DNA from 2 places in the Paenibacillus sp. FSL H7-0714 genome. Region 1 is predicted to be linked to the other one. Evidence: riboswitches for the same ligand, from Rfam matches in the RefSeq annotation. Region 1 holds a riboswitch; the other holds the start of a gene.
What was found. Region 1 has a riboswitch for cyclic di-GMP ahead of NST34_RS02445 (choice-of-anchor A family protein). Riboswitches for the same ligand answer to the same signal wherever they lie in the genome.

Region 1 (16,180 bases):
GGCTTGACCGTATTTTATCTCCCTTTGACACGACTTTTTTGTATTGCAACGCTGATTATCGTTCCTTCTATGCCATTTATGGCACGGAATCTGAGACGGTAGGAAGTACGGATTACTTAAATAAATTGGATATCAGTTCGCAAGGCTATGTTGAATTTATCGAAAATATGTAATTAGATTTGAAGCAAAAAGCAGCATTTTCATTAATGGAAATGCTGCTTTTGTCATAAGTTGTCGTTAAATCGTAAAAGGTATGGTTATCTCTTGCGCGGCTGGAACGAAGTTTTTCTCTCCCCAAGTGCACATCATATCCAGCACCGGAATAAGCGATTGGCCCTTCTCGGTCAAGGAATACTCAACTTTAGGGGGAATCTGGGGGAATTCCTCGCGCCTGACGAGACAGTCGGCTTCCAGTTCTTTCAACATAACGCTTAACGTCTTAAAAGGTATTGTGCCGATACCCCGTTGCAGTTCATTGAACCGCACGATCTTGTTTTCAGAGAGATAGTAGAGAATAGTCATTTTATATTTACCACTAATGATAGACAAGGTGTAGCCAAAGCTAGTGTCCTTCTGCTGAATGCCAGGTGGTATACAGATTTCATCACTCATGGGCTAGTACCCTCCTTCAGAAAATATTCAACGAAAAGGCAAACGCCTGTTGTCGCTCCGTACTCAGGTCCCGACTTTATTATGTTTTCAACCTGCTATCAAGTCATCCTGTGAGAACGAATTCACTATATCATTTTGAAACAATTTGTTCAAAGCACTCGTGGCTAACTATCAATCGGTCGATTTTCTCTGTCGGCGAAGCGGGCCTCTTTGGTTGGAAATCAAAAGTGCCAAGCGGATAGCCTAAGCGACGAATTGAAGTTTTTAATGTAATTTTCATGTGAGCATCATCTTATTTTCAGGTTCAAGGTATATATTGAAGACACCAAACACCCCCCAGTGTTTTGTGGTATAAATCTCTCAGGTCTTGCCAACTCCCATGGTAAGGCCTATTTTTTTGTTCGCTAATTAAATGAGGGAGGGGGGTAGCTTCTTCGCTACTTCACTTAATCTGATACTGCTCTTCATAGCTCTTAAAAGATGAAATATCCAGACCGAGATATCTGCGCATATGAATGGCAGCTTGGGCAGCGACGATGTCGTTTAACAACAGCATTCGTTCATGGTATCCACGACATATAAATTTGGCTTCTATCCCCGTGTTAAGTCTGTTCTGCTCATAAACCTTGATTCCCCGTTTTCTCATCTCTGAACGAACATCTCTTAGATCTGTTGTAGCAACTGCTGCGGCTGTTTCAAGAACCTCCAGATAGGGGGTGGGTGTTCGTAAATGTGCAGATAGAATGGCGGAGTCCCGTTCGAAAGCTGATAAAATCATCGGAAGCAATAAATAAGATTTCACCAGCATGTTGTCCCTGCTTTCAGCTCTATTCATGAATCTCATCACCTCTAATGGGAACGTATATTCGTATTCTACCCCGATATTCCAAAAATAATCAATGGTATTTCTAAACAGCTAGTCCAATGTGATTGAATTCACAACTAAATTAGAAAGAATAAAATATATTAAAATTGTAATAATAAAAAATAATGCTTCAGACTTATATAAAGGGAGAATTAGGATGAATGAGGAAGGAAGTCTCCGCCGTGGAATGGTATTTGGTTTGATTCTAAGTATTCCATTATGGATATCGATATTAGGTTGGATAAAGTTACTTTAAAATTAAAGGAAAACCTTTGTGTGAAGCGCCTTTAGGCGCTTTTTTTGTGCTTGCTTACGCGTATGAATATCAAAAGGAATTGATTGACAATTGTGGGGATGGAGCGCTAAACTATTATTAGTTCAAAAGTATTAAAAGTCATAGACGATTATTTAATAGGATGCTTAAAATGCTAGTTCTAATCTGCAAGTCAATACATATATTATCATGATAATAGCAAACCGCCTGAAAGGGTGGGACGCAAAGTCCAGGAGTCTAAAGTGTCTTAAATGCGCTATGACCGTCCGACTGCCATGAGAAGTGAATTCCACTTCTTTTTTGGCGGTCTTTTTTGTTGTTAGGTCCTTTAGAGTTTCTGGTAATTATTCTGATTAAATATAAATCCTAGATATAGGAGGTGTGCTTTTTGAAAAGAAGAATGAAACCGCTGCTAGCACTAATATTAGCGGGGATTTTGACAGTAGGTAGTGGTCTTTCTGGAGGTCATTTGGTAAATGCGGCTGGGGAGGTGCTTCCCTATACTCCTACACCTGTGTTAGGTATTGCAGGGAATTTTAATACTTTTATTTTTGGGGATTTCAAACAATCTAATGATCAGGTTCATGGGCGCCTTGCGGCCAAAGGTAATATTACTTTGCAGAATTACGGCGTATCCAAGGATAATCCAGGTGGAGATGTTCTTATTGCTGGTAATGACATCAGTTTTACTAATGGGACTGTTCATGGAGCATCCGTTTATGGTGGTGTTTTTTCCAGCAACGGTGTAGATCTTAAAGAACCAGCGAGAAAAGGGACTCCTATTGATTTTGATGCTGAAGAGCAATTTCTTATTGGACGTTCTAATGAATTCTCTTCGCTTGCTACAATAGGAACTTTCAAAAAGGAATATGGGAAAATAACGATTGATGCTCCGGAACCATTTAACGTTCTTAATCTTAGTGCTGCCGATTTCGCTGGTGCTAATGGCTTACAGTTTAATATTGCAAATAGCGCCACAGTTATCATTAACGTTAGCGGAAGTTCAGTTAACATTCCAAGCTTTCAAATCTGGGGAGGTAGCCCTAACAAGGTATTATTTAATTTTTATGAAGCTAGCACTGTTGACATTGGAAGTTTAACAATAGAAGGAACTATCCTAGCTCCGCTTGCAAAAGTAACTTATAATTCCGGTGAACTGCATGGGACGCTGATTGCAAAGGGATTTGCTGGTGGGGTGCAGATGCATTGGTATCCATATGGAGGGGAAGAACCACCTCCAACGCCAACGCCGACCGTGACGCCAACACCAACGCCGACCGTGACGCCAACACCGACGCCGACCGTGACCCCAACACCGACACCGACACCAACCGTGACCCCAACACCGACGCCGACCGTGACGCCAACACCAACGCCGGCCGTGACGCCAACACCGACGCCGACCGTGACGCCAACACCGACGCCGACCGTGACACCAACACCGACGCCGACCGTGACGCCTACGCCGTGCGTGACACCGACACCGAAGCCAACACACACACCAAAGCCAACACCGACACCGAAGCCGACACACACACCAAAGCCAACACCGACACCGAAGCCAACGCACACACCAAAGCCGACACCGACACCGAAGCCAACGCACACACCAAAGCCAACACACACACCAAAACCAACACCAACGCCGACCGTGACACCAACACCGACGCCGACCGTGACACCAACACCGACGCCGACCGTGACACCAACACCGACGCCGACCGTGACACCAACACCAACGCCGATCGTGACGCCAACACCAACGCCGATCGTGACGCCAACACCAACGCCGATCGTGACGCCAACACCAACGCCGATCGTGACGCCAGTACCAACGCCGACCGTGACGCCAACACCAACGCCGATCGTGACACCAACACCAACGCCGACTCCGTCGCCGGAAGTAACGCCAACACCGACACCATCGTCGGAAGTGACGCCAACACCGACATCGTCGTCGGAAGTAACGCCGACACCGACACCTTCATCAGAAGTGACGCCAACACCGACGCCAACGCCGGAGCCTCCGGTGTTCCCGACACCAACACCATCATTTGTAATTGGTACTATCGTTGTTAATGATGATCCTGTGCCGCTGGGCCCTGTAGCTTCGTCGACTCCAGCACCAGTACCAACACCAACACCAATACCAACACCGTCGAGCAACACAGAGGTACTTGTTGATGATGAGGAGATTCCATTAGGACCAGTATTGACAGTAACACCAACGCCGTCACCAGAGGATATTGCTGTAGTGGATGATACAATCCCGCTAGGTAATCCACCTGTGGATGAACTTCCAAAAACGGGAGAATCAAGTTCAGTCCCTTATTATGTAACTGGTCTAGGTTTTGCACTTATTGGATTGCTAATGAGAAATAGATTCTCGAGCAAGAAATAATAAACGGTGTTTGTAGCTTGAATACAAGTTATGCCATGAAGAATAGTAAAGCCGCTTTCGGGACATATTCCGATGGCGGTTTTCTTTTGTTATGATTGTTATATTTTGGCGCATTCTAAGTAGATGTTATACTGATTTACAACGGATATGAGGAAAGGACGGGGAAGATGAATTGGTATGGTTCTTCATTAGCGCTGTCATCGTCATAGGAGCTCTGATCTATGCGGGCTTTTTCTTTTATGGAATTGCTATTAAACGAGCACCGAAGGAATTCCTGAGTAATAATCGTGATTTGAAGGTTGATCCCCCGGTTGCCGGGGCTTCTTGGGGTGAGGGGAAGGATTGGATCTCCAGTCAGAGCTTTGAGAATGTGGAGATTACATCTGAGGACGGGCTACAACTAAGAGGGTACTTGCTCCTTTCGGATCGTGCTGAAGGTCGTACGGCGATTCTAGCTCATGGTTATTCTGGAAAAGGGAAGGATATGGGGGCGTACGCCAAAATCTATTACGAGAGACTGGGCTTTAATATCCTGATTCCCGATGCCAGGGGACATGGGGAAAGCGCTGGGAATTATATTGGTTTTGGATGGCATGAGCGCAAGGATTATTTGCAGTGGATTGAATATATAATAGAAAAGACTGGGCCCAGTGCTCAAGTTGTGCTTCATGGGGTCTCTATGGGTGGTGCTACAGTGCTAATGACCTCAGGTGAAAATCTCCCGCCGCAGGTCAAAGCTATTGTCTCGGACTGTGCTTACAGCTCAGTTAAAGCACAATTAGCCTACCAACTACGGCGTATGTATCGCTTGCCAAGTTTCCCTTTTATTCAAAGTGCGAGTCTAATTACTCGTTTGAAAGCAGGGTATGGTTTTAGTGAAGCGTCTGCCTTGAAACAGGTGAGGAAGGCGAAGGTGCCGATTCTTTTTATTCATGGGGATGCCGATAATTTTGTACCATATAGTATGATGAATGAATTGTATGAGGCATGTCAGAGTCCCAAAGAGAAGTTCGTAGTGCCACAAGCAGGGCATGGGTTAGCTTATGATATGGATAAGACGGGGTATATAAACGTAGTAACAGCTTTTGTGAATCAGTATGTAAATTAGATGCCTTGAACGTAGACAGCGCCCGATATCCGCTAGGTAGCGGTTATCGGGCGCCTATATTTTTCCACACATGGCATGTATCCTTATGTAAGGTTCGTGCAGCCATGCTTTTTCGTTATATTCATCCCCCGCCGTTCGTGAGTAACGGGTGTCTTAATTCCTTGTTATTTCCAGCAGCCGTGTGGCGAGAATAATCCTTCCAATACGACAAAAGCCCTACCTCTCTTTTGCCCTTGCGGCTCCATTGACCGCGCCAGTGTGAATCGGAATGCTATATTTCGAATTTAGTCTCATAAAAAGGAAAGTTTCTGCAAGAAAACATGAAGCCTCTGTGTCCAAATTGCCGAAGTGTAAAATAGTCGGCCTGACATCTTCTTGATGGGGATATACAATATATCGAAAACAAATACGATATAAATATAACACAGTATTGTTTAAAAGGCAAATATAATAATGAATTCCAAGATAAGGGTTGTTTGATATAGAAGGGGAACAAGCAGAGCAAGAGAGAGCGTTTGATTTGAATATATCGTATGCTGGATTATTTGTGGATTAATTCGGAAAAGCTAGAAAGCCAGAGTAAATGGGGCTGTGGGGGTTATTTTGCGTGCCTATTTTGTGAACTGGTCTCTAAAACTTACATTAAACCCCAACATTGATTGAAGGATTGAGGGTAGACCGTTATAATTAATAAGTCTGGATTTTAATTAAAAAATAAGGGAGATTTTTATGAAACGCGCAGATGTGTGGTTGATTTCCATCGTGTTGATTGCTGCGCTCGCTTTTCTCGCACCGAGATGGTTTTCGGACAATGATGATAAAGGTGGGGCCGGTAAAAATCTCGTAGCCAATGTAACGGTGGACGGCGAGTTATTTAAAACGGTAAAGCTTACAAAAGAAGAACAAACCATTGAGGTTCGTACCGAACGTGGCTATAACCTCTTGAAGGTGCATGATTACGGGATTGAAATGTACGATGCCGACTGCCCGGATCAAGTATGCCTAGGTTTTGGTTTTATTACCCTGCCCAAACAGACGATTGTCTGTCTACCGCATAGAGTATTAGTGGAAATCACAAGTGCGTCGGGGGAGGATGATATAGATGCCTATGTCCAGTAGTGAATCTGCAACAGCTTTAAAAAGAACGGTAATTATTGCGATTTTCGCCGCAGTGGCAGTAGTGCTTAGTCTAATAGAAGCGCAGATTCCGTTGTCAGGAATGGGACTGGTGCCGGGTGCTAAACTAGGATTAGCTAACATTATGATTTTGACTTGTATTTACTTTTTACGTGGACGGGACGCATTCCTGCTTGTCATCCTCAAAACGTTGCTTACTGCATTTTTGCTAGGTACTTTTTCAAGCTTACTATTCAGTTTATTCGGTTCGCTGTTTAGCTTTGTTGTAATGTTCGTGTTAATGCTGATTAGTGGCAAAGGCAAGAGTATAAGCTTGATCGGCATTAGTATAGCTGGTGGGATTGCACATAATATCGGTCAGCTGCTGGCAGCTTCTATGGTATTCTCATCCCTTAGTATTTTTTATTATCTTCCCATGCTGCTAATCACTGGAGTAGTAACAGGAATTGCCGTGGGCTATGCAGTCCGTTATTTGGTGGCTTCATTGTCAAAAATATCGTTGTTTGAAGAGTTTTTGGACTGATTAGTCACATCAGCGGAAGGATGACTAACATGAATGAATCAAATGAAGGTCAAGAATTAGAGGGAGAAGGACGAGCTGTCATCTCTCTGGATGGGGTATCGTTTGGTTATGATCCTGAGCATCCGATTCTTCAAAATATAACGTTATCTATTTCTCAGGGACAATGGGTTAGCTTGGTTGGTCCTAATGGCTGCGGAAAGTCTACGCTAGTTAAGCTACTAAATGCTTTGCTGCCTAAGAGTGCTGGCGAGATTGTGGTTAGTGGTATGCAACTGAGTGAGGAAACGATCGGAAGCATTCGGCAATGCATTGGTATGGTGTTCCAAAATCCAGATAATCAGTTTATTGGAGCCACTGTAGAGGAAGATATCTTATTCGGCCTGGAAGGGCTTTGTTTGTCGTACGAAGAAATGGCTGAACGATTACACTCTTATACGACGAGGCTGGGAATAAATCATCTGCTGTCCAAACACCCAGGTGAGCTGTCTGGAGGCCAAAAGCAGCGTGTCGCTATCGCCTCCATTCTTGCTATGGAACCAGGCATCGTCATTTTTGACGAGGCCTCTTCTATGTTGGATGAAGGAAGCAGAAATGATCTTCTTGGTATTTTGCAAGATATGCGAGCGGAAGGAAAGTATACGATCCTTATGATTACGCATGATGCAGATGAGATTTTGGCATCGGATCGGGTGCTTGCGCTGCATGGAGGTGGTTTAGCTGCTGATGTTACACCGGCGGAGCTGTTCCGGGACGAGGAGCTTCTGCAAAAATGCCATCTATGTGAGCCGTATCCTTGGCGTCTTACACGTGAGCTGCAGAATCAGGGCATCCATGTGGATGTTCCCGCCAGTGAAAAGGAGCTTATAGACACGTTATGGCCATAGAATTACAGCAAGTAAGTTATTCCTATGCTGACCGAAGCCTATGGAAGCTGACGGCGCTCCGCGACATTAACCTCAGTGTTCCAACAGGCTCTATGGTTGGTATTGCTGGAGCGACAGGCTCTGGTAAATCGACACTGCTGCAGTTGTTTAACGGGATACTGAAACCAACGGAGGGGACGGTAAAAGTACTCGATGTAACCATCCAAGCGGGGGAGAAATCACCTAAGCTGATGCCGCTGCGCCGTAGAGTCGGATTGGTATTTCAATTTCCAGAACAGCAAATGTTTGAAGATACGGTCGAAAAGGATCTTATCTTCGGTCCTCTTAACTTTGGCATGAGCCTCGAAGAGGCAAAGGCACGCGCAAGACAGGCCATGTTGGATATGGGGCTGGATCTGGCGCTGCTAGAGCGGAATCCTTTTAAATTGAGCGGTGGGCAAATGCGTAAGGCAGCTATCGCCTCCGTACTAGCTATGGACCCTGAAGTCATCGTTCTGGATGAACCGACGGCTACGCTTGATCCCATCAGCCGTGCAGAACTAATCCACTTGCTGGAGCGTTTATGCCGTGAGCAGGGGAGAACGATCATCGTCGTCACGCATCGGATGGATGAGTTATTGCCTTACGCGGACAACTGGCTTGTCCTTAAAGAGGGCAGTACGGCATTTCAAGGCAGCGTAAAGGCACTGGCTGATGACCCTTCGATTCTGGAACAGTGTGGCTTGACGGTTCCGCAGTCCCTTCGTTACTGGCGTGCAGTAGCTGATCGCTTTGGTCTTACGGATGAAGCTCCTCGCTTAACGGCAGAGAGCTTAGCAGAGCTAATCGCTTCGCTGCCATCTGGATCAGGCAACTCTAGCGAGCAGCACGAAGGAAAGAGGGATGGCCATGAATGAGAAGCTAATCATCGGGCGCAGTATTGAGACCGGTTCATGGGTGCATAAGCTAGATGCTCGTGCCAAAATCACCGGAATGCTATTATACGTAGCTGTTATCCTGCTCTCCCGTTCGTGGATGGCTATGGCGCTGCTGGCTATTTTCTCAATAGCGGTTATGGCTTCCACTCGGATTCCGCTTAAATACTTCCTGAAAGCAGCTAAGCCTTTACGGTATTTAATGCTATTTATCTTTATCGTACAGCTGCTGTCTGTGAAGACGGGTGAGGCGGTGCTGACGCTTGGTTCGTGGTCTATTTATGAGGGAGGGCTGAGATTAGGCGCATTTTCGGTCATCCGCATGTTCTTTCTGATCACTTTCACGGCGTTACTTACATTCACCACAACGCCGGGTAAGCTGAATCAAGGGCTGGAGGGGATTTTGGCTCCTTTCAAAAAGTTTGGCTTGAAGCCCGACCGTATCACACTGATGATCAGCATTTCACTTCGTTTCATTCCTACGATTCTAGACGAGTCGCAGATTATCATGAAAGCGCAGGCCTCACGGGGTGCTGATCTGAAGGAGCTACCTTTAAAGGAAAAGGGACGAATGTTAGTGTCCTTGCTGGTTCCGATTATCGCTAGTGCGTTTAGGCGTGCGCAGGATCTGGTATATTCCATGGAAGCTCGTGGCTTTCGTATGGATGCTCCGCGTAGCCAGTATCACCGCCTAAGGTGGGGCATATTCGATACTATTTTTATTACTATGTTTATTGTAATGGGGATTGCAGTAGCTTTGGTGTAAAGTACAACTTGTATGGAGAGTATCAACTTGGGAGGGAACTTGAATGGCACGTTATTTTAATGGTAGAGAGATTGAATTATTAGCACCCGCAGGAACGTTTGAGATTTTCAAGGAAGTGATCCAGGCACGATGTGATGCAGTTTATTTTGGTGGACCTGTATTGAATATGAGAATGATGCGTAAAGGATATAATCTGTCTCATGAGGAGATCGTAGAGGCACTAGATATTGCTCACCGTCTAGACAAAAAAGTGTATATCACAGTGAATAACCTATTTAGTGAAGAAGATGTGGAAGAGGCTAAAGAATATTTGCGTTTCCTTGATGGTGCTCGTCCCGATGCCTTGATTGTTCAGGATATGGCAGTGCTGGAGCTAATTCGCGAGATGGAGCTTAGTCTTCCTATTCACTCTTCGGTCATGATGAATGTTCACAATCTGGAAATGATCTACGCATTGCGTGATCTGGGTGTAAGTCGTGTGGTTACTTCGCGGGAAATGGATTTGCAGACAGCTAAGCTGCTAGGTCAGCGGAGTGGGATGGAACTGGAGTATTTTATTCACGGGGATATGTGCTCCGTTCACGGTGCGAATTGTTATTTCAGCTCCCATGTATTCGGTATGAGCAGTAACCGTGGGAAATGTATGAAGCCTTGCCGCTGGGATTATCGGGTTAAAAAAGACGGGTATGTATATCCGGCCGAATACCCCCTAGCTGTAAAAGATATGTTCATGTATGAACATCTTCCAGAATTGATTGAATCAGGGATTACCTCCTTCAAAATAGAGGGCCGCATGCGGGATAAGGAGTTTATGGTGATGCTGGCGAATAGCTACGGCGAAGCCATTGACCGGTATATCGATGATCCGATTGGCTTTGATCGTACGGTAGATACGAAAGAGCTTCATAACAACCGTAAACGTGACTTTTCGACGGCGTATGCCTTCGGCAAACCAGGACTGACTAACATTAACCGCCGTTATGAAGGAACTGGTAAATTTTATAGCACTGGAAAAGTATTCAGTACACCAACTGCAGAGCGTGAGCTGTCTGAGAAACGAGTTGAGCAGTTGCGGGAAAGATTGGCTGAGGTCGAGCAACCGAAAAAGACAAAAGCTAAGTTAGCTGTACGTGTGAATAATATGGAACAGGCACGGATGGTCTTAGAGCTTAGTGTAGATAGCCTGTACTTGCCAGGGGATGTATTTGAACCAGATAAACCTTTTACAAAGCGTGACATCAAGGAACTGGGTGAGCTAAAGGGCGATAGCAAAATCTACTTGGGTTTACCACGGATGATGACCGAGCTGCATTTTGACCAATATGATCAATTGCTTGGCGGAGAACGCTTGCCGATTGACGGTATTATCGTTACAAATTTAGGAGCTATTCGTCGTTATAACAATACAGGCTATCCGCTAATTGGGGACAGTAACTTAAATGTATACAATCATCTTTCAGCGCAATTATATGCTAACTTAGGTTTAACTCAGCTTTCGGTATCGCCAGAAATGACGCTAGAGCATTTTGCTACCTTTGCCTCTCGTTGCAAAACGCCTTTGGAAGTTGTTGTTCATGGTACACCTGCACTAATGTATATGGAACATGATCTTTATGAGAATACGGAGTTAATGGAGCCTATTGCTGAAGAGGATAATCAATATGTGCACAATAATGTATTGGTACTAAAGACAGATCAAGGCGAGAATCCGGTATATCGTGATCAGCACGGCCGTTGCCATCTTTTATTCGCAAAAGAGCTTTGCTATTTACCTTTGTTGAGTGAGATGAGTGGACTAGGGATATCAAGCTTCCGTATTGAAGGAGCAACCTATAGCGTCGAACAGCTACGTGAAATTATTGTTTCTTATCAACAGGCAATCAACGGATCTGATAGCAGGGATGACATGCTGGGCGGCCTTAAGCCAGTCTATGCTGGTTATACTTTGGGCTCGCTACAGTTCAACTAATTGTATTTTAATGGGAACTAAATATCGCCTAGTGATAGGGCGGTGCACAGGACTCTATGAATAAGTTACTATTTTCACAAAAAGGAGAGAACCCTTCATGGAACAACAAGACTTCATCGGAAGAGAAACAGTAGCAGCCAAACGTAAGCAATATTTCTATCCTTGTACACAGCATTTTTACCGTGATGCACCTCAGCTTGTTCGTGGTTCAATGCAGTTTGTTTATGATGAAAAAGGAAAGTCCTATACGGATTTCTTCGCTGGCGTATCCGTAGTCGCATGTGGTCACTGTAATCCGGCTATAACAGTACGCACGATTGAACAACTGCAGCAGCTGCAGCACACGACAACCATCTATCTAACTCAACCGAGTGTAGATTTGGCAGAGCGTTTGGAAGAGGTTATGCCGGGTGGACTACGACGGACCTTCTTTGTTAACAGTGGTTCTGAGGCTAATGAGGGAGCTCTGCTGCTCGCTCGGATGTATACGGGACGTAAAGGGTTTATAGCGCTGGAGAGTGGCCTGCATGGCCGTACCAATCTAACTATGAGTGTGACAGGCCTGCCTATGTGGCGTACCGATAAATACTTGGATCATGACGTTGAGTTTATTCCTCGCCCTTATCATCCGGATTTATCGCTGGAGGAAGCGGCATCGTTATCCCTGGAATCGCTAGAGCGGGTGCTTGAAGAGAAGGGGAATACTATCGCTGCCATGATCGTAGAGCCAATCCAAGGCAACGGCGGAATGACTATGCCAACCCGAACCTACTTCCGTGATGTAAAAGCATTGTTAGAGAGATACGGTGTACTCCTAATCGCTGATGAAATCCAAACTGGATTTGGACGTACTGGTAAGATGTTTGCTATGGAGCATTTTGACGTTGTACCCGATATTATAAGTATGGCCAAAGCACTCGGTAACGGAATTCCAGTTGCAGCCTTCGCTACAACCGATGAGATTGCCCTTGCTCTAAACCGTCCTTCAGCTTCCACATTTGGTGGGAATCCGGTATCTGCTGCAACAGCGCTGGCTGTGCTTGATTATATTCGAGATGAACGGCTTCCTGAACGCTCGGTACAGCTAGGAGAACGATTGAAGGCAGGTCTGAAGGCTTTGCAAGCTCGTTATCCTTCGTTGATGGTTGATGTGCGGGGAACTGGACTAATGCTGGGTGCGGAGCTAACGGGTGTAGATGCTGAGGGTGCAGCGGCACTTACAGATCAAGTGCTGGAGGCGATGAAGGACCGAGGTTATCTAATCGGTAAAAATGGCATAGGACGCAATGTACTAGCCTTCCAGCCACCGATGATTATTACGGAAGAAGATATCGACGGGATGCTTAACGTCCTGAACGAAGTTCTTGCAGACCATAATCATTAATGGACATAAACACAGTAGTGAAGAAAGAGGAATGCACGAATGGCGATTCTAAACATATGTAAAACTGCAGGTCTAAAACTTAAAATGTTCAGCGAATTGGTAATGTTCTCTCATACGCTTTTTTCGCTACCATTTGCTATTATATCGATGGTATGGGCCGCAGGGGGCTGGCCATCGGGACATGTGATGATCTGGGGATTGATTGCATTGATAGGCGCCCGTAATGGCGCCAATGCATTCAATCGGCTGGCGGACCGTACGTTCGATGAACAGAATCCTCGTACGGCACATCGACATCTGCCTCAACGCTTACTGGCGGAAAAAGAAGTTGTTGTCTTTGTTATTGTCAACTATGCCATTTTCATTGTGGCTTCAGGCATGCTTAATTTGCTCTGCTTGATCTTGTCACCGGTGGCTATCGTATTGATATCAACCTATTCCTACACGAAGCGGTTTACCTTTCTCAGTCATTTATATTTAGGATTTGTTATTGCTTCTGCACCGATTGGCGCATGGTTCGCTGTAACCGGAAATATCGCATTTACACCGTTTGTTATCGGTACTGTTGTTATGCTGTGGATTGCCGGATTTGATATTATTTACGGCACTCAGGATATCGACTTTGACCGGCGGCATGGTCTATGGTCTATTCCTAGCTTTTTCGGACTAGAGAACGCGCTGCGCATTGCAAAAGGACTACATTTCATCATGATTATGCTGCTATTGTTCCTATATTTATGGCGTGATCTCGGCTGGATGTATCTGGTAGGGATTGGCATTGCGACGCTGCTCCTGATGACCGAGCATAAGATTATAAAACCATCGAATCGTAAGCTGATGAAGGTGGCTTCTTATAATCTGAATCAGGTGATCAGCATAGTGATTTTATTGTGTACACTGATTGATTTTTTTTATGTTAGCTAGGGAGCAATAAGGCGGTGGTTAGGAAGCAGCACTGCGTGGAATGTTGGACTTTCGATCGCTGTTATTCTCGGATTTCTTTGATTTGAACCGCTATTTGCGGTAGAAATCCGAGAATAGCGTATGCTTTCGAAGTGAGCTTTCCTACGGAAAGCTTTCCGGCGAGCGCTACGCTTCTACAGTTCCAAAATTCCACGCAGTGAAGTCCTAACCATTGGCGCATTGCCTCCAAACTAACAACAAAAGACAACAGCCTACCCAAAAGAGGGTAGGCAATGGGATCGGAAAGCTGGCTACGCGGCTTTCCTTTTTTGTTTTTGTGGGCATCTGCGAGGGGGGCTAGAGCAGTGTGAGAGGGCTGAACTAATCTAAGGTAGACTTATAGGGGAAAACTCCCTATATTTCCGAGCTTAAGTGACTTTCGATCTTGTTATAGGGAAAGTCTCCCTCTAAATTGGCTGATTAGTCTATAAACCATACAAATTCAAGTTTTTAGAGGGAGGAATTCCCTATATAGTAACGCTAAATCCTGAGGGACTAATCTCCGAGAGCTAAACACGCTCACGGGCGCTGCGCTACGTTCGGCTTGTTTAGCAAGCACACAAAAAAACGGATACCAACCCAAGTGAATGGGGGTATCCGTTTTTGATTGTCCTTAGCGATCACGGTCGGCAAAATATTGCAGCAGCGTATCCAGATCGGCATGCGCCGGATAGGAGGAGAGCTGCTGCACAATCGCTCCAGCCTTATCTAGGTAGTTCTGGCTGAACTGTTCTGCGCGAGCTAAGGCATCGCTTCTCTTAATAAGGGCAAGCACATGTGCCACCTCAGCATCGGAAGAATCAGGGCCGATTGAACGAATCACAGGCGAAAGCTTTGGATCCTGTAATGCATAAAGCACTGGCAGGGTAACCTGACCATGACGCAGATCGCTGCCGGCGGGCTTACCCAGCACAGCCTCAGACTGCGTGAAATCCAGCAGGTCATCTTGTATTTGAAAAGACATGCCTAAGGCTTCGCCAAAGGTATACAGAAGGTTGGCCACTTCCTCTGAGCTTTCGGTGGATAATGCACCCACACGTAAGCAGGTGGCCATAAGAAGAGCTGTTTTGTTTAAGGACTTCTCCAGATACTGCTCCATTGTAATCTCATAATCAAAAGCATGTTCCATTTGCTGATACTCACCTAGACAGAGCTGAGCAGTAGCTACAGAAGATAAGTCATGAACATATTTGTTTTTGTCTCCGGTATATTTGCTTAACAGTTCGATAACCCGAGCGGACATATAATTGCCAATATGCACTGCTGATAGAGTGCCCGTCTTAGTATGTAGGGCGGGTTTGCCCCGCCGTAACTCAGAATCGTCAATGATATCATCATGAATTAATGAGGCAACATGAATAAATTCAGCGGCAGCAGCTAATTGAAGCGCTCTTCGACCCGTATCCTTTCGGCCAAAACGACTGCCAACAATGACCATAAGAGGACGGAGGCGTTTACCTCCAGAATTTATAAGCTCAAGAATACTCTGCCCGAGTTGTGATTTCTTAGGAACATCCTTATCTCGTGCCACAAGATTTACGATTTCACGATTAATTTCATCTATGTCTATGTTTAAGGCCTCATGCAGCTTCATCTTATAGATCCCACCTGTCAAATGGCTTTGCTTGTGCGACTGCGCTGTCTGCACTCTTGAATCAAGAACTGTTCGATTCCAGCCGCTGGATCATGTTCCGCGAAGTCTCCATTTGACCGTCTAATTTGCATTTTTTTGATCGAAGGAGCTAGATAAGCAACTAGGTCGAGCTCACGGCATTTCACCGCAAACTGAAGGTAAAAGCTGTACAAATAATCTCCATCCAAAATGTTGCGTGTAAGGTCGGGATGATGTGGGATACATTCCATATGGCGCTCAGCTGCCAAAGTGAGAATAGTGTAAATACCCAGCAAATTGACTTTGCGGTTGTATTCCAGATCATGGCGTTCTAGTACCGAGATTAGCTGCTCACATGCAGCCGGAGAGGGATTAAGCTCAATTCCGGCAATAGGTGACATTTCAGTATGCAACAACCGGAGGGTATCTTCTATGAGTTGTTTGTTCACAAGATTCTCTCCTTCTTGTCGGTTTTGCCGGAAGAAACCATACCCCTGATCATCCCTACAAAACCATTCATTAAAGAATAAATTGACCATTTCCTGATATTAGGAAGATTATTTTCTTCTTGTAAATAAGGAGAGTAATGTGTCCTAGGGACACATTACTCTGAAGTACATCCATATTTAGCTTACTGACATGCAATCTACATATTTTCTTTAAAATAAATTACACGAATTCAGGGCTTTATAATCAGTCGGTGTATAGATACCATCGTCTGACGATCGGAACTCTCTTCCAATGTTTCTTAAGCCAAGGAAGTACATA
Region 2 (16,180 bases), 140 kb from region 1:
CGTGGGTTCATCGAAAAAGATCAGCTCTGGATCACCAGCCAGGGCCAGCGCGAAGCCTAGACTACGCTTTTGACCGCCCGAGAGCTTCTCGGCATATCTATTCAGATCCGCTGGCGCAAGCCCTGTAGCTTTAATTAGAAACTCCATATCCATCGGCTGTGGATAATAGCTACGGATCAGAGCAATGATCTCCCGAACCTTCAGCCGATCCATCACACTTACCTCTTGCAGCATCGCGCCGGTCTTTTCACGTACGATTTTATCTTTTGGATGTTGTCCAAATATTTTCACTGTACCTTCAGTGGGCTCTAATAGCCCCAATAACATTCCCAATGCCGTTGTTTTGCCTGCTCCGTTCGGTCCAAGAATAGCTGTAATCGAACCCTTGGCAATGTTGAAGCTGATATTATCTACTGCTTTCTTATCCTTATATAATTTGCTAACTCCATTCATCTCAATAACACTATCCATTTCGTAACCCCTCCGATTCCGAATGCGTTTGATCTATTTCAATCATATGGAAAAAGGAGACCTGACATTAGTATGGACTGTCATTTCTTTAAGATGACAACTGTCACCTTCATGCCTCAGGGTACGAAAAAGAGGTTGCCCTACCCGTAGTTTTAACTACGAATAGGGCAACCTCTTTAAGCGAAAATACTAGATTACCTCTTAAAGAATCCTTTTCCGAGAAGGAATTCCTTCATATGCATTCGCGCTGGCTGTGCCAACCGTTCTGCCATAATCACAGACCAAGGGGTATCCTTGGCACCATGAGTCCGCTCACGCATATAGTCTGAAGAGACTTTATCGTAAGTCTTGACCTGCTCCACTGTCGTTTCGGCATTGTAGCGATTACGATGTAGAACAGCCTCTAATGGCAGACGCGGACGCAGGCTTGAGGCTCCATCAGGATAGCCCACACACATTCCAAATATCGGGTAGACCAATTCGGGCAGTCCGAGCAGCTCAGAAACTTCCGCGATCCGGTTACGGATTCCGCCGATATAAACAATCCCGAGCCCAAGCGATTCCGCAGCTACAGCAGCATTCTGAGCAGCAAGCGCAACATCAACGGTAGCTACAATAAGGTTCTCCGCAGAATCCTCATACGATGTCTCTCCCTGCAAATGAGGTTTTGTGACCTCACGCAACCGATATAGATCCGCGCACCAAACTAAGAATACTGGGCATTGTTCTATATAAGCCTGATTACCCGCTAATCCGGCAAGCTCTGCTTTTAGAGCCGGGTCAGTCACTGCAATAACACTATAGGCTTGTACACTGCTGGAAGTCGAAGCCATTTGGCCTGCTTCAATAATAGCTGCAAGCTGCTCTTCACTTACTGGCTTATCCTGATACTTGCGGACAGATGCATGGTTCATTAATAGAGATATTGTCTCGTTGTTTTCTTGCACAGCGGCCACTCCTTACATAGTTAGGTTTCTCTTACAGCTTTACCCGCTGCAAACGAAGTGCATTCAAGACGACGGACACAGAACTGAATGCCATCGCAGCTCCAGCTAGCCATGGAGCTAGAAATCCGAGTGCAGCAATCGGTATACCTATTGTATTGTATGCAAGTGCCCAGAACAAATTCTGCTTAATATTACTCATCGTTTTACGGCTCATCATAATGGCATCGGGTATGCTCTTCAGATCTCCCCGCATCAGTGTAATATCTGCAGCCTCCATTGCTACATCCGTACCTGTACCGATCGCCATGCCCGTATCTGCAGTAGCCAGTGCAGGAGCATCATTGATGCCATCTCCAACCATAGCTACCTTTGTCCCATTCCGCTGCAGCTTACGAACTTCCTCCGCTTTGCCTTCTGGTAGAACCTCTGCTAACACTTTTCGAATACCTGCTTGCTTCGCAATAGCTTCTGCGGTGATTTTATTGTCACCTGTAATCATAATGACCTCTATGCCCATCGCATGAAGCGCAGCTACAGCTGCTTTTGAGGTTGGCTTAATCGTATCCGCCACAGCGACAATCCCGGCAATCTCATCGCCCACCGCTACAAGCATAGCTGTCTTTCCTGCCTCTTCCAGTCTCTTCATGACTGGGGTCCACTCTGTGATGTCCAATTGATGATCTTCCATCATACGCCGTGTACCCACCCTAACTTGTTGATCGGAGACAACAGCCATAATTCCCCGTCCAGGTACATTATCAAACTGTTCAGCGGTGGGTAAGATCAAACCTCTGTCAGCGGCTCCTGCTACGATAGCTTCCGCAAGCGGATGTTCTGATAATTTCTCGGCTGCCGCAGTTAAAGCTAATAGACGATTCTCTGCACTTTCTTTACCATAAGCGGCAATTCCAGTGGTAGTCACGATATCAGTCAGCACGGGCTTACCATTTGTAACCGTACCTGTCTTATCCAAAACAACGATCTTAATCCCTTGTGCGCCTTCTAAATGCTCACCACCCTTGAACAGAATACCAAGCTCCGCAGCGCGGCCCGATCCCGCCATAATGGAGGTCGGCGTTGCAAGACCTAACGCACATGGACAAGCGATTACGAGCACCGCAATAGCTTTTTCAAGGGCATCGGCAAATTGACCAGGTGCTGCCCAGAAGTACCAGACCAAGAAAGTGATCATCGCAATGCCTACAACAATCGGTACAAAAATACCTGAGATGACATCCGCGATCCTCTGGATCGGCGCTTTGGAGCCTTGGGCCTCCTCCACTACTCTAATGATTTGAGCGAGTGCAGTGTCTCTTCCTACTTTGTTGGCTTTGATTCTTAAGATCCCATTCTTATTTAATGTAGCACCGATAACGGTATCTCCAGGTTTTTTCTCTACAGGAATACTTTCTCCGGTCAACATAGACTCGTCCACAGAAGAGGAACCCTCTACTACCTCGCCATCCACCGGCACCTTTGTTCCGGGCTTCACCAATACAATATCGCCGGGAATCACTTCATCTGTCGAAATATTCATTTCTTTGCCATCGCGGATCACGAGAGCCGTCTTTGCCTGAAGCCCCATTAAGCTCTTAATGGCGTCAGAGGAACGTCCTTTGGCTAGCGCCTCGAACCATTTACCGACGAGGATGAGTGTGATGAGTACAGCACTCGTCTCATAATACATTGGGGCGGTATGATTCATTCCCTTCATACTTAATGAATCAATCGTCAGATAAAGACTGTAGAAATACGCTGCTGATGTCCCCAGTACGACCAACACATCCATATTAGCACTTCCGTTACGAAGTGCTTTATACGCGCCTACGTAGAACTGCCAACCGATGATAAACTGTACGGGGGTCGCCAGAACAAGCTGAAACCAAGGATTCATAAATAACTCCGGTGTTGGAATCCAGCTTGTGAATGAGAAATGACCTGCCATCGCCCATAACAATGGGAAAGAAAGAATAGCAGAAATGATCCACTTCCACTTTTTATGCTGAATTTCCTGTACACGACGATCCACATGATCCTTGCGGTCTTCTTTAAGAGTAGCTTTATATCCAATATTGCTTACCTTCTCCATGATCTCTCTTGGACTAATATTACCGGGAGTATATTCTACATGTGCCGTTTCCAGCGCTAAATTCACATTCACTGCTGCGATCCCCGGCGTACGACTCAACACTTTTTCGATCCGCGCCGAGCATGCAGCGCAGGTCATGCCTGATATATCAAAATCCGCGGTCTCTTTGACGGTATCATAACCAAGAGCGCGGATTTTATCTTCAATTTGTGGTAACCCTGATGCAGAAGGATCAAATCCAACTGTGGCTTGTTCCAAGGCTAAATTTACATTTGCGCGAGAAACACCCTCCATCCGGGACAAACCTTTCTCAATTCGAGCTGCACAAGCAGAACAGGTCATGCCTGTAATCTGTACGGTTGCTTGCTGTTCATTGGGTGAAGCTGTTGTTTTTAACTTATCCATGATTCCAAAGCCTCCTCATACCCCTATAGAGTATGATAATTTCTATAAAAAGAAAAGGCATTGGAGCTTATGGCATTCCCATACAGCTCCAAGCCTTATTACTTTGCTTCAAATTAAACTACATCATACCCTTGCTCTTCAATAGCTTCTTTAATAGCTCCAAGGCTCACCTTGTTCTCATCATACTCAACGGAAACTTTTTTAGCAGCAAGATCAACTTTAGCAGTAGCTCCAAGATTACCTACAGCCTTCTCTACAGAGTTGACACAGTGACCACAAGACATTCCTTCAACGTTTAATGTAGCGTTCGACATTATTATTACCTCCAGTAAAAGTTATGAAGCCATGCTCAAGGAGCATTAGCTTATTATTTCATTAATTTGTTAACCGTAATTAGCAGCTCATCGATAACCTCATGTTCACCGGCTTCGATTCGTTCAATAATACAACTCTTCATATGCCCTTCCAGCAGCATCTTACCAACACCGTTTAGTGCCGCTTGAACCGCTGCGAGCTGATTGAGCACATCGTCACAATAAGTATCCCGCTCTATCATACCCTTTATCCCGCGGATCTGGCCTTCAATCCGGTTGAGGCGAGTATTCAAACCATTTTTGAAATCTGTCGAATGATGACTCATTCGTTCTCCAGATGCTGAAGAATGACAGTCAGCTTCGCAGGATTTCTCAGTTTGTTCTTGCTTACTAGTAGACATAAGAATCAGCCTCCTTGCCAATAATATAATATACCCCCGTAGGGTATGTCAAGAGGCATTCTTTATTTCCTATCCCCCAAATCCCATTTTTTCAAGCATAAACGCCTTCGGTGTCCTTATAAGGACGGTAAGCGTTTAAGAGAGAAATATAAGACATATAGTATTGTGTGAAACTTATACTTCTTATATTTGAAAAAAACTATTGCTACCCTATTCAAATTTGAATATAATAAATTTTGCTTCTAACCTATGAACATTTTTTGAACGGATTTATCACTATTAGAAAAAGGAGCCTGCGAAGCATGCATACTAAAGAAAGTAATCTTAAACTCGTAGTTATCGGCCTGCTGCTCGGTATTCTGATGTCCGCGATGGACAATACCATTGTAGCTTCAGCTATGGGAACCATTGTTTCCGACCTTGGCGGTCTGGACAAAATCGTATGGGTCACTTCGGCCTATATGGTCATGGTAATGGCTGGGACCCCTATCTTCGGCAAGCTCTCGGATATGTATGGACGTAAACGTTTCTTCATGTTCGGACTGATTGTATTCCTGATTGGTTCAGCACTGTGCGGTACTGCAACCAGTATTACACAACTAAGTATTTACCGGGCAATTCAAGGAATCGGCGGCGGTGCACTAATGCCTATCGCCTTCACCATCGTTTTCGACATTTTCCCTCCTGAAAAAAGAGGAAAGCTGACCGGCCTTTTCGGTGCGGTCTTCGGAATCTCCAGTGTACTCGGACCCTTATTGGGTGCATATATTACCGACTATGTAGGCTGGCAATGGGTATTCTACATTAACCTGCCGCTCGGAATTATTGCACTTTTTCTGATCGCAACTTCTTACAAAGAATCGATCTCTCACGCTAAACAGCGCATCGACTGGGGCGGAGCCTTCACTCTCGTCGGCGCCATTATCTGCCTAATGTTTGCGCTAGAACTGGGAGGCAATCAATACGCTTGGGATTCCAGTGTCATTCTCGGCTTATTCGCCGGCTTCGCTGTACTCTTGCTGGCATTCATCCTCATTGAGAGAGTGGCGGCTGAACCTGTTATCTCGTTCGCGATGTTCAGTAAACGGTTGTTTGCAACAAGTAGTGTGACAGCCTTGTTCTATGGCTCTGCCTTTATCGTAGCCACCATCTACATTCCTATCTTTGTACAGGGCGTATTTGGCGGCTCCGCTACGAACTCTGGACTGATCCTCATGCCGATGATGATCGGTACGGTCGTGGGCAGTCAGACCGGTGGGCTACTTACAACCAAAACCAGTTTCCGCAACATTATGATCCTATCCGCAGTCTGTTTTGTAGCAGGTGTCTACAGTCTAAGCACTTTATCACCAGATACCTCCCGTCTCATGCTTAATGTATTCATGGCCTTAACTGGATTCGGCGTGGGCTTCTCCTTCTCCGTGCTAAGCATGGCAGCTATCCATAATTTCGATATGCGCCAACGCGGTTCGGCAACTTCAACAAGTACTTTTATGCGCTCGCTTGGGATGACGCTGGGGATTACGATCTTCGGTATTATTCAGCGTAACAACTTCACTAGCAGCATTAGCGAAGCTTTTGGCGGAAGTGAGCAGTCAGCAGCCTTCGGCGATCCACGGGCAGCCCTGACACCTGAAGCAAGAGCCAAGATTCCACCTGAAATTTTAGAGAAAATATCTAGTGCACTGTCCTCTTCAATCGCACATACCTTTATGTGGGCCATGATTCCTGCCGTCCTTGGTTTAGTCTTTGTGCTGCTTATGCCAAAAGACCGTCTCACCATTCCGAGTAAAACTGCTCAGGCGTCCGAGGGTAAAAGGTAACGATTATGTCGATGAAATTGGCTATTCTCGGACTATTGCTTGAACGAAACATGCATCCCTATGAAATTACACTAGTCATGAAAGAGCGCTCCATGGACCGGATTACAAAGCTCCAGCTTGGGTCCCTCTACTATGCTGTCGATAAACTTGCACAAGATGGTTATATCGAAGCTTTAGAAGTGATTAGCAGCAGTGATCGCCCTGACAAAACCATTTACGGTATTACTGAGCAAGGTAAAAATTTATTCGAGCAGTTAATTCTACAGCAAATTAAAAAGAACGAGCCCTTCTATCATCCGATGTATATGGCTCTAGCCATGTCCCGTCATGTTGATCAAAACAAGGTGGAGAAGCTGCTCGAAGAACGTATTCGGGAAACCGAACATCAGGTGAATCTGGCTTATCAGGTATATGAAGAACATATTCCTATTGTTCCTCGTTCCGCCCTTCATCTCATGTACGGCACCTATGAACACACCCTTATTGAACTAAAATGGCTACAACGTCTCTATGATGATGTTGTAGCACGCAAGTTGAATGACATTGGAACACCACTTAATACAGAGTAGAGTCCTTAGGACCTCTACTCTTTTTTTCGCTTTTGCAGAGACAATAAATACCACACTAGAATCTAAGCGTGTACAATATGTACGTGTACGCAATCATATTTCCCTAGGAGGAATCACATTGTTGAGAACACTGCCTTTAAACAAGCGCGGTATACCAGCCAGCCGTATTGCTCTAGGTTGTATGGGATTTGGTGGGGGCTGGGATCATGAACCGATTACCGCCGAGAATGTTAAGCAAGGACATGCAGCCGTCGACGCAGCACTATCTATTGGTATCAATATGTTTGATCACGCAGATATTTATACCCGTGGTAAAGCCGAGAAGGTATTCGGTCAAATCTTTAAAGAACGCCCAGGACTCCGCGAAGAAATCATTATTCAATCGAAGTGCGGTATTAAGCTAATGGAGCCTGGAGACAGCTCTAATGTCTTTGACTTCTCAAGCCAGCATATTCTAAGCAGTGTAGATGGAATATTGTCGCGACTAGGAACGGAATATATTGATATTCTGCTGCTCCATCGGCCTGACCCCCTAATGGATCCAGAGGAAGTAGCTTCTGCTTTGCATCAATTAAAGGCAACAGGTAAAGTTCGTCATTTCGGCGTCTCCAATATGAGCACAGCGCAGATCAAAATGCTGCAAGCCTATTGCGATGAACCTTTTATCGTAAACCAGTTACACATGAGCCTAGCCAAGCTCAGCTGGGTCGATGCTGGAATCAGTGTAAACCGTGAACCTTGGAAGGATATTACCTTTCCCGAAGGAACCCTTGAACATTGTCGAATGGAGAACATTCAGCTTCAAGCTTGGGGCCCACTCGCACAAGGCTTATTTAGCGGACGTTCATTAGAGGATCAACCAGAGAATATCGTCCAGACAGCTGCCATGGTTAAACAACTTGCAGATGAAAAAGGAACAACACCCGAAGCCATAGTGCTATCCTGGCTAATGACACATCCGGCAGCTATTCAGCCTGTGATTGGGACTGTGAATCCGCAGCGCATCGCTGCCTGCGCCGATGCGGACAAGCTGGAGCTTACTCGTAAAGAATGGTATGACCTATATGTTAGTTCACGTGGTACTCGTCTTCCCTAACTGAGCCCACAATTAAACTCGCAAGAATTCTTAATAGCCTAATCGTGCCTCTCGCATGATTAGGCTATTTTTAATACTTTCCCCTCCTATGTATCGTTCTCAATTGAGAATAAAAATAGATATCAAGCGATAAACCGAGATAAATAGAGATAAATTAACATTTTTGTTCTTTATAGAGCACAAACGAGACTTATTGACAGTTTTCTTTTCAATTTATTCCATGTATTATTCATTACAGAAGTTGTTCTCAATAAAGAACAATAATAACGAACCAAAGAAACTCAAGACATTGAGGGGAGGTATTCCTCTGAGACCCAGATCAGCAAAAAGAAGACCTAAACGAAAGAAACAAATCGGATTACGTGTTCTGCAATCAGGAATGGCTGTCTCCGTCTTGTTTCTGACTACCTCGCAGCAAGTGGGTAGTACCTATGGTGGTTTTGGAGCTACTACGCAAACCACTAGCACAATTAGCTTTTGCGAAGTATTTCCAAACTCGATCAAGGGGCTTCTAACAGAACTCAAAGATCATATCGAAAGAGCTACTGCTTTAAAAGGATCGCTGCAAAGCTATACCCCTTCAGGCAGTCTCTCAGACGTTTCGGGAATAGAAGGCATGACGCTGGATGAGCTTGATGTCGCAGTGCAAGAGATTTCCACACAAATCTCCGCGCTTCAATCTCAAATCGATGGCGTGAATGAGCAACTGGCCACCAACAGCCAAATTTGGAACGAAATCAATGGTGAGCTGAACGCAGCAGCAGCCGTCCTATTCCAGATTGGAGGATATATGACCTCTCTAGATTCAAACTGTCTAGAAATCAAGGATGAACAATTCTTCAGAGAGCTGCAAAGCAGCCTGAATCAAAGCGGTGTAATCTCTGAATCCCTGAATGCTTCCTTAAAGGGAGTCATCCAATATCTAAACTCCATACACGACATCGGGCTTCCATTTGCTTCGGTAGTGACCAGTGATGTATATGGACAACCCGAGTTACGCAACGAGGCGTTTCAGCAGCCGTTACCTTTCCTGATTCCTTTTAGTCAGCCGGCCGGAAATATCTCTAGCGAACTTACCTCCACTTATGAAAATCTCAATACTGAAATGAATGGTCTTAAAGAATCGGCTACTTCAGGAATCAGCAATCTTCAGAGTCAGCTCCAATTGATCAGTCAAACCCGTGAACAACAATTGGAAGCACTTGAGAAAGCCCGACTAGAGGCGCTGGAACAAACGAAGAAAGAAGAAGAACGTTTGGCACTGGAGAAAAAAGAAAAGCAAGAAGCTGAGGACAAAGCGAAAGCTGAAGCTGAGGAGAAAGCAAAATCGGAAGTGACTCCACCGACAGGTGAAGCTGCTCCAGAGAAAATAAATAAAGAACAGCCTGAAGCCCCAGCCACTAACCCGGTCGTTCCGGAAATTGGTGAAGAGCTAACGATTCCAAAAGATGTACCACAGCAAGCGGTTCCTCAGGAGGCGCCAAAAGCGGAAGATACAACCACTTCCCCACCGGTAGCAACACCAGCCCCTTCGGACCCTCAACAAGTTAAAGGTGGCGAATAATATGCGGATTAAAAAAATGATCAACAATACATTATCGAGCATCATGCTTGTGATATTCATTCTGCTGGTGGTAGCCGTAGTTTTATCAAAGGCCTCCGGCGGTGAACCTGCCTTCTTCGGATACCAGATCAAATCGGTACTCTCAGGTTCGATGGAACCAGGGATTCAAACCGGATCGATTGTCGCTTTAAAACCCGGAGGAGATATGAATCGCTTCAAAAAAGGCGATGTGATCACCTTTAGAAATGAAGAAAACCTGCTCATTACTCACCGTGTTGTAGAAGCAACAATGAACAACGCTACTGGTGAAGCCATGTATCGCACGAAAGGCGATAACAATGATGCGCCCGATATGAACCCTACCAGTTCCACGAATGTTGTAGCTGAGTATACCGGGGTCACCGTACCTTACGTAGGTTACGCTATGAATTTCGCAGTTTCCAAAGCTGGAAGTGTTGTGCTCATGATCGTACCAGGCTTGATGCTCCTGCTCTATGCCCTGTATTCATCATGGAAGGCTGTAGCTGCACTCGAAAAGAAAAATGCTGCTATACTTCCCACCTCTCCACCTCCAACTGAAATACAGTAATCCGTTGATTGTCCGCTTCCGCTTACGAACCGGAAGTTACAATATATAACTTTTATAAAAAACCACAAAAACCGAGGAGGAATTTTAATTATGGGTATCAAAAAAACATTGGGTCTTGGCGTAGCATCTGCAGCACTGGGTTTATCATTGATTGGTGGAGGAACTTTCGCTTACTTTAGCGACACTGCACAAAGCACCGCTACATTCGCAGCAGGTACACTGGATTTGAACTCTGATCCTTCTGTTATCGTTGATTTGAAGGATCTGAAGCCAGGCGATACGATCAAAAGAGACTTCAAACTAAAAAATGACGGTACACTTGATATCGGTTCGATCCTCCTCAAAACAGCTACCTCTATTAATGATGTAGGTGGTAACAACGGCGCTAACGATTTGGCAAAATCCATCAAAGTTAAATTCCTGGTGAATAAAGATAAAAGCGGCATCTTACCTGGTAGTGAAGAGAAAGTAGTTTGGGAAACTACCCTGGCCGATTTGAAGACTCAGACACCGGATCTCGTAAAAAATACTGGACTTGATGCAATCTGGGGTACTAGCGAAGCATCTGGAATTAAGGCCGGCACAAATGATAGCTTCACCGTTCAATTCGAATTTGTTGATAACGGCCAAGAGCAAAACTACTTCCAAAAAGATTCATTAACTCTGACTTGGGATTTCGTAGGTAAGCAAACTGCTGGATCCGCTAAATAATCTAATAAGTCTTCCATTCGAAGAGCAGCAGATTCTTATTCCGGAAAGCGGATAAGTAGATGCTGCTCTTCTCTTTACAATAAACTTTGTCGAATTTATTGATATTTGCTATACTAATAACAAAAATTACGGAGGGGCGTCAGCATAGTGCCACAAAATATGGGCCAACGTATCCAGCATCTCCGCCTAGAAAAGGGATTGTCCCTATCTGAGCTTGCGGACAGAGCGGATGTTGCTAAGTCGTATCTTAGCAATGTGGAGAGAAACATCCAATCCAATCCTTCAATCCAGTTTATCGAAAAGATCGCCGATGCGCTTCAGGTATCCATCCACGCTTTGCTCTATGGAGAACCTAATGATGCTGAGGAGTCACCTTTAGATTCGGAATGGTTCCGATTGGTGCAGGAAGCTATGGCCTCAGGCATAAGCAAACGCGAATTCAAGGAGTTTCTGGACTACCAGAAATGGCGCCTTGATCAGAAGGATTAATATTCCACCTGACCTGATAAGATCCTCTTCTACTCATACTATTAAACATAAGCGCCTTCGCCTCCTAACATGGATTGCGAAGGCGTTTTATATTCTAGTAAAATATAAGGACTATTTATCTTGTATACTTTCTTATATACCGAAAAAGGGCCCAGCGAGTTATCGCTGGGCCCTTTTTCAAAATATAACGCACTAAATGTATTACTGCACGGCTTGCACAGTCTTCTCATGAAAGAAGCGACGAATTTCATCTGCTTTTATGCCAGCCTTCTTAGCTGCTAATAATAAATGGACCCACTCTACGTCTAGATCAATGACCTGCTGTTCTCTGTTGCTTCCCTGGTTGGACTTGTCCAAAAAATCTCCTCCTAAGATTTTAGTCCCCAGGCAATCCGGCTGTCATAGTATTTCTACCTTAGACCCGCGACTTTGTGCCCCTGCCTTTCGGCAGGTTTACCTTTTACTGGACCCTTTACACGAAAGGATCTACTTTGAAATATATGAAAATCGCTAACTGCAATAACATTATACTATACTAAAGTGGAAAAGTGTGTCGATTTCTGATTAGTTTTTCCATTAAAAAACAAAAAATAGAAGCGCTTTTGTGCGATATCTTGTCCTATTAACACGATACTCGTCCCATTCATAAAATTAATTAAGCCAATATAATGATACTTCCTTCCCTATTAGTTAAAAATAAGGATATTAGAATCATTTTAGTGGGCCTTAGGAATGGGTAATGAGAAGAAACAGCGTTCTTTTCATTAGAACAAGCTAACCCATACCATTTTGCGAACGTATTGGACGAAAGAATGAATTGATTACACGTGTGGAAAGTAGCACAATAAGATGAGAAATGAAACCGCAATCATCACAGCTCCAGTAAGCGTTGACACAAAATGTCACGTATGGAGTTCATCCGTTAAGGAGGATGTATTCATGGCAGCCAAAGAGCCCTATAACGAATCCATTTGGAGTAAGTATTACGGACCCAATTTAGGCTACATTCAAGAAAGATATGAACAGTTTGTGAAAGATCCTTCCACCGTAGAGAATAATTATCGCGAGCTTTTTACAAATTCGGGTCCCCCACCCCTAACACCGGATAGCGAACCGGCTCCACAGCCTCGCATTTCGGGAGACACCGAATGGCTTAGAAAGGCAGTAAGAGCTTCCAAGCTAATCGCTAATATTCGTATATATGGCCATATGGCCGCTGATATTGATCCGCTTGAGCGCGATCACAATCCCATGGCTAAATATCTTGAACTCGAAACCTATGAGCTGACTCGTGAGGATCTGCTCGCACTACCTGCCACGCTCATTTGGGAGAATGCGCCGAATGATGTGCATACCGGATGGGATGCAGTTCAGCGTATGCGTCAGGCTTACACCAAGACAATCGCCTATGAATTCGGGCATGTGCATGAAGAACAAGAACTGAAATGGTTGAACAGACAGGCAGAATCCACAAGCTCACCAGCGCCTTTAAATAATGCAGAACGTAAAGAGCTGCTAAACCGCCTGATCCAAGTAGAGCAATTCGAAACCTTCCTTCACAAAACCTTTGTGGGTCAGAAGCGTTTCAGCTTGGAAGGCAATGACGCTCTCGTACCGATGCTGGATGAAATCGTACGCGCTGCTGCGCATGACGGCGCAGAGCATATTCTGATGGGCATGGCGCATCGTGGTCGCCTCAACGTTCTTGCACATATTTTGGGCAAACCTTATGACATTATATTTTCAGAGTTTCATCATTCTCCGAACAAGGAGCTGTTCCCTTCCGAAGGCTCTACAGGCATTAACTATGGCTGGACGGGTGATGTGAAATACCATCTGGGTGCAGATCGCGCTGTCCGTGAAGGAGAAACCGTACGCACAAGAATAACACTAGCGAATAACCCAAGTCACTTGGAATTCGTCAATCCTGTCGTGGAAGGCTTCACTCGTGCTGCTCAAGAAGATCGGAGCACAGCCGGATTGCCGAAGATTGATACCAGTAAAGCTATGGCGGTACTGATGCATGGCGATGCTGCTTTTCCAGGTGAAGGGATTGTTGCAGAAACACTTAATATTGGCAAACTTCAAGGTTATCAGAATGGCGGGACGATCCATATCATTGTTAATAACCGGATCGGCTTTACGACAGAAAGCGAAGACTCCCGTTCAACGCATTATGCGAGTGACATCGCCAAAGGATATGAAATTCCAATTATCCATGTCAATGCTGATGATCCTGAGGCCTGTATATCAGCAGTTCGTTTAGCTAGTGCATATCGCAATCAATTCAAAAAAGATTTCGTTATTGATCTCATCGGCTATCGTCGTCATGGACATAACGAAATGGATGATCCTGAAACTACACAACCTATCGTGTACGGTAAGGTACGCAATCATCCAACCGTTTACAAGGTGTACGCGGAGCGGCTACAGCGTGAAAAAATTCTTACAGCTGAAGATGTACAAAAGATGCACGTTGAAACAGAAGGCGTATTGCAACGTGCGTACGATAGTATGAAGGAAGGCAATCACAAGAAAAAAGAACCAAAAGCCTTCATTCCTCTTCATACAGATCGCTCAGCGGCAGGCACTACAGCCGTACCGATCTCCAGTCTGCAAGAGATTAATCGTGAGCTACTGAGCGTACCTGATGGATTCCAAGTCTATCCGAAACTGGAGCGAATTCTGCAGCGTCGCAAGGACGCACTGAATGAGGGTGAAAAGGTCGACTGGGCACTCGCTGAGTCCCTCGCCTTCGCAACCATCCTGAAGGATGGAACGCCAATTCGACTTAGCGGTCAGGATGCACAGCGCGGCACCTTCGCACACCGCCATCTGGTGCTGCACGACAGCAAGACAGGAGAATTATTCTCTCCGCTTCATCAGCTAAGTAATTCTCGCGCTTCCTTTGGCGTATATAACAGTCCGCTATCTGAAGCTTCTGTGCTAGGCTTTGAGTATGGTTATAATGTGTTCGCACCAGAAACCTTCGTCATCTGGGAAGCACAATATGGCGACTTCGCCAATGCAGGTCAGGTTATATTTGATCAGTTCATTGCCGCTGGACGTGCGAAATGGACGCAGCGCAGCAATCTCGTCGTCATGTTACCGCATGGCTACGAGGGACAGGGACCCGAGCATTCCAGTGGTAGATTGGAACGCTTCCTACAGTTATCCGCGGAAGAGAACTGGACCGTTGCTAACTTGACCACTGCTTCTCAATATTTCCATGTCTTGCGGCGCCAAGCTGCTTTATGTGGACAGGAAGACGCTAAACCACTGGTGATTATGACGCCGAAGAGTCTCATTCGTAATCCGCGCAGCACATCTGCCGGAACTGAGCTCGCTTCCGGACAATTCCAGCCTGTGTTAGCTGAGCCTCTGCTAGGCCAGAAGCCAGGTGAGGTCAAACGTCTAGTAGTCTGCAGCGGTAAAGTAGCTATCGACATCCAAACAGAGCTAGAAGCTGCTTCAGACAAAGATTGGTCATGGCTACATGTACTGCGCTTAGAGCAACTCTATCCGTTCCCAGAACATGAACTGAGTGCTCACTTAAGCTCCTTCACATCCCTTCAGGAAATTGTCTGGGTGCAAGAAGAGCCGAAGAATATGGGCGGATGGAGTTATACCGAACCTCGGTTACGGGCCATCGCACCGCAAAACACTAGCGTGAGATATATCGGACGTCCTGAACGTTCCAGTCCTGCGAGTGGTTATGCAGATGTTCATAGCTTTGAACAGCGTAGAATTGTTTCAGAGGCCCTAAAAGCAAATTCACAAGTACAAACAGCTGTACCGTCCTCTTAAGAGGACGGTATCACAATAGCGTAAACCATTATGTTTGGGGAGGTAACGGCCTGTGTCAGAAATCTTAGTACCCGATCTGGGAGAATCTATATCCGAAGGAACCATCTACAAATGGCTGGTTAAAGAAGGCGACACGGTAGGTCAAGGTGATGTGCTTGCTGAGTTAGAGACGGATAAAGTGAATTTGGAAATTAGTGCGGAGGTGGAGGGTGTCATCTCCTCCATCCTACGTCAAGCGGGCGAGAACGTAGCCGTTGGCGAAGCCATCGGCATCATTGGAGCCGCTAGCGGCAGTACACCGCAGGCCGCTGAGAGCAAAGCGCCTGAAGCGGCACCGGCAAGCGGCAGCGCAGCAGCCGCACCTGTAGCAGCGCCCGAAGTCGCTGTAGCGGGTGGCGAAAGCCCCGCTGCACTGGCATCGCCGGGCGCACGCAAGCTGGCACGGGAGCGCGGCATCGACCTCGGCGATGTTAGCGCCCGTGATCCTATCGGCCGGATTGGTCAGGCCGATGTGTCGGGTCATGGTGCAGCAGCGCCACAGGCCGCTGCACCGGTAGCTCCGGCGGCACAAGCCAAGCCGGAGCCAGCGAAGCCGGCTGCGAGCAAAGCCGCGCCGGAGGATGGCAAGAACGTGGAGCGCAAGCGCATGTCGCGCAGACGGCTCACGATTGCCAGCCGCTTGGTAGAAGCGCAGCAGACCGCAGCCATGCTGACCACCTTCAACGAGGTGGACATGACAGCGATCCTCGACATCCGCAAGCGCCGCAAGGATGCTTTTAAAGAGAAGCATGAAGTAGGACTAGGCTTCATGTCCTTCTTCACCAAAGCCGTGATCGGTGCGTTGAAGACCTACCCACTGCTGAATGCAGAGATTGACGGTGAAGATCTGATCGTTAAGAAATTCT

Region 2: another riboswitch for cyclic di-GMP. It lies ahead of NST34_RS01840 (anti-repressor SinI family protein); the one in region 1 lies ahead of NST34_RS02445 (choice-of-anchor A family protein).

What each region holds. Positions count from the first base shown of each region.
Region 1 covers NZ_JBBOPT010000001.1:547,188-563,367, forward strand. Annotated here, with positions in the region: gene NST34_RS02430 (NAD(P)H-dependent oxidoreductase) at 1-173, shown strand, start outside; gene NST34_RS02435 (winged helix-turn-helix transcriptional regulator) at 238-612, opposite strand; gene NST34_RS02440 (hypothetical protein) at 1,055-1,447, opposite strand; cyclic di-GMP riboswitch class I at 1,939-2,029, shown strand; gene NST34_RS02445 (choice-of-anchor A family protein) at 2,140-4,152, shown strand; gene NST34_RS02450 (alpha/beta hydrolase) at 4,325-5,260, shown strand; gene NST34_RS02455 (NusG domain II-containing protein) at 5,990-6,379, shown strand; gene NST34_RS02460 (Gx transporter family protein) at 6,363-6,920, shown strand; gene NST34_RS02465 (ATP-binding cassette domain-containing protein) at 6,950-7,804, shown strand; gene NST34_RS02470 (ATP-binding cassette domain-containing protein) at 7,795-8,700, shown strand; gene NST34_RS02475 (energy-coupling factor transporter transmembrane component T family protein) at 8,693-9,484, shown strand; gene NST34_RS02480 (peptidase U32 family protein) at 9,528-11,453, shown strand; gene NST34_RS02485 (aspartate aminotransferase family protein) at 11,551-12,837, shown strand; gene NST34_RS02490 (UbiA-like polyprenyltransferase) at 12,877-13,761, shown strand; gene NST34_RS02495 (polyprenyl synthetase family protein) at 14,414-15,394, opposite strand; gene NST34_RS02500 (hypothetical protein) at 15,412-15,861, opposite strand; gene NST34_RS02505 (FAD-dependent oxidoreductase) at 16,106-16,180, opposite strand, start outside.
Region 2 covers NZ_JBBOPT010000001.1:411,937-428,116, reverse strand. Annotated here, with positions in the region: gene NST34_RS01900 (ABC transporter ATP-binding protein) at 1-471, opposite strand, end outside; gene nfsA (oxygen-insensitive NADPH nitroreductase) at 666-1,418, opposite strand; gene NST34_RS01890 (heavy metal translocating P-type ATPase) at 1,450-3,912, opposite strand; gene copZ (copper chaperone CopZ) at 4,026-4,226, opposite strand; gene NST34_RS01880 (metal-sensitive transcriptional regulator) at 4,280-4,552, opposite strand; gene NST34_RS01875 (MDR family MFS transporter) at 4,930-6,450, shown strand; gene NST34_RS01870 (PadR family transcriptional regulator) at 6,456-7,019, shown strand; gene NST34_RS01865 (aldo/keto reductase) at 7,138-8,115, shown strand; gene NST34_RS01860 (hypothetical protein) at 8,495-9,679, shown strand; gene sipW (signal peptidase I SipW) at 9,681-10,268, shown strand; gene NST34_RS01850 (TasA family protein) at 10,359-10,979, shown strand; gene NST34_RS01845 (helix-turn-helix domain-containing protein) at 11,139-11,468, shown strand; gene NST34_RS01840 (anti-repressor SinI family protein) at 11,670-11,825, opposite strand; cyclic di-GMP riboswitch class I at 11,852-11,936, opposite strand; gene NST34_RS01835 (2-oxoglutarate dehydrogenase E1 component) at 12,408-15,275, shown strand; gene odhB (2-oxoglutarate dehydrogenase complex dihydrolipoyllysine-residue succinyltransferase) at 15,328-16,180, shown strand, end outside.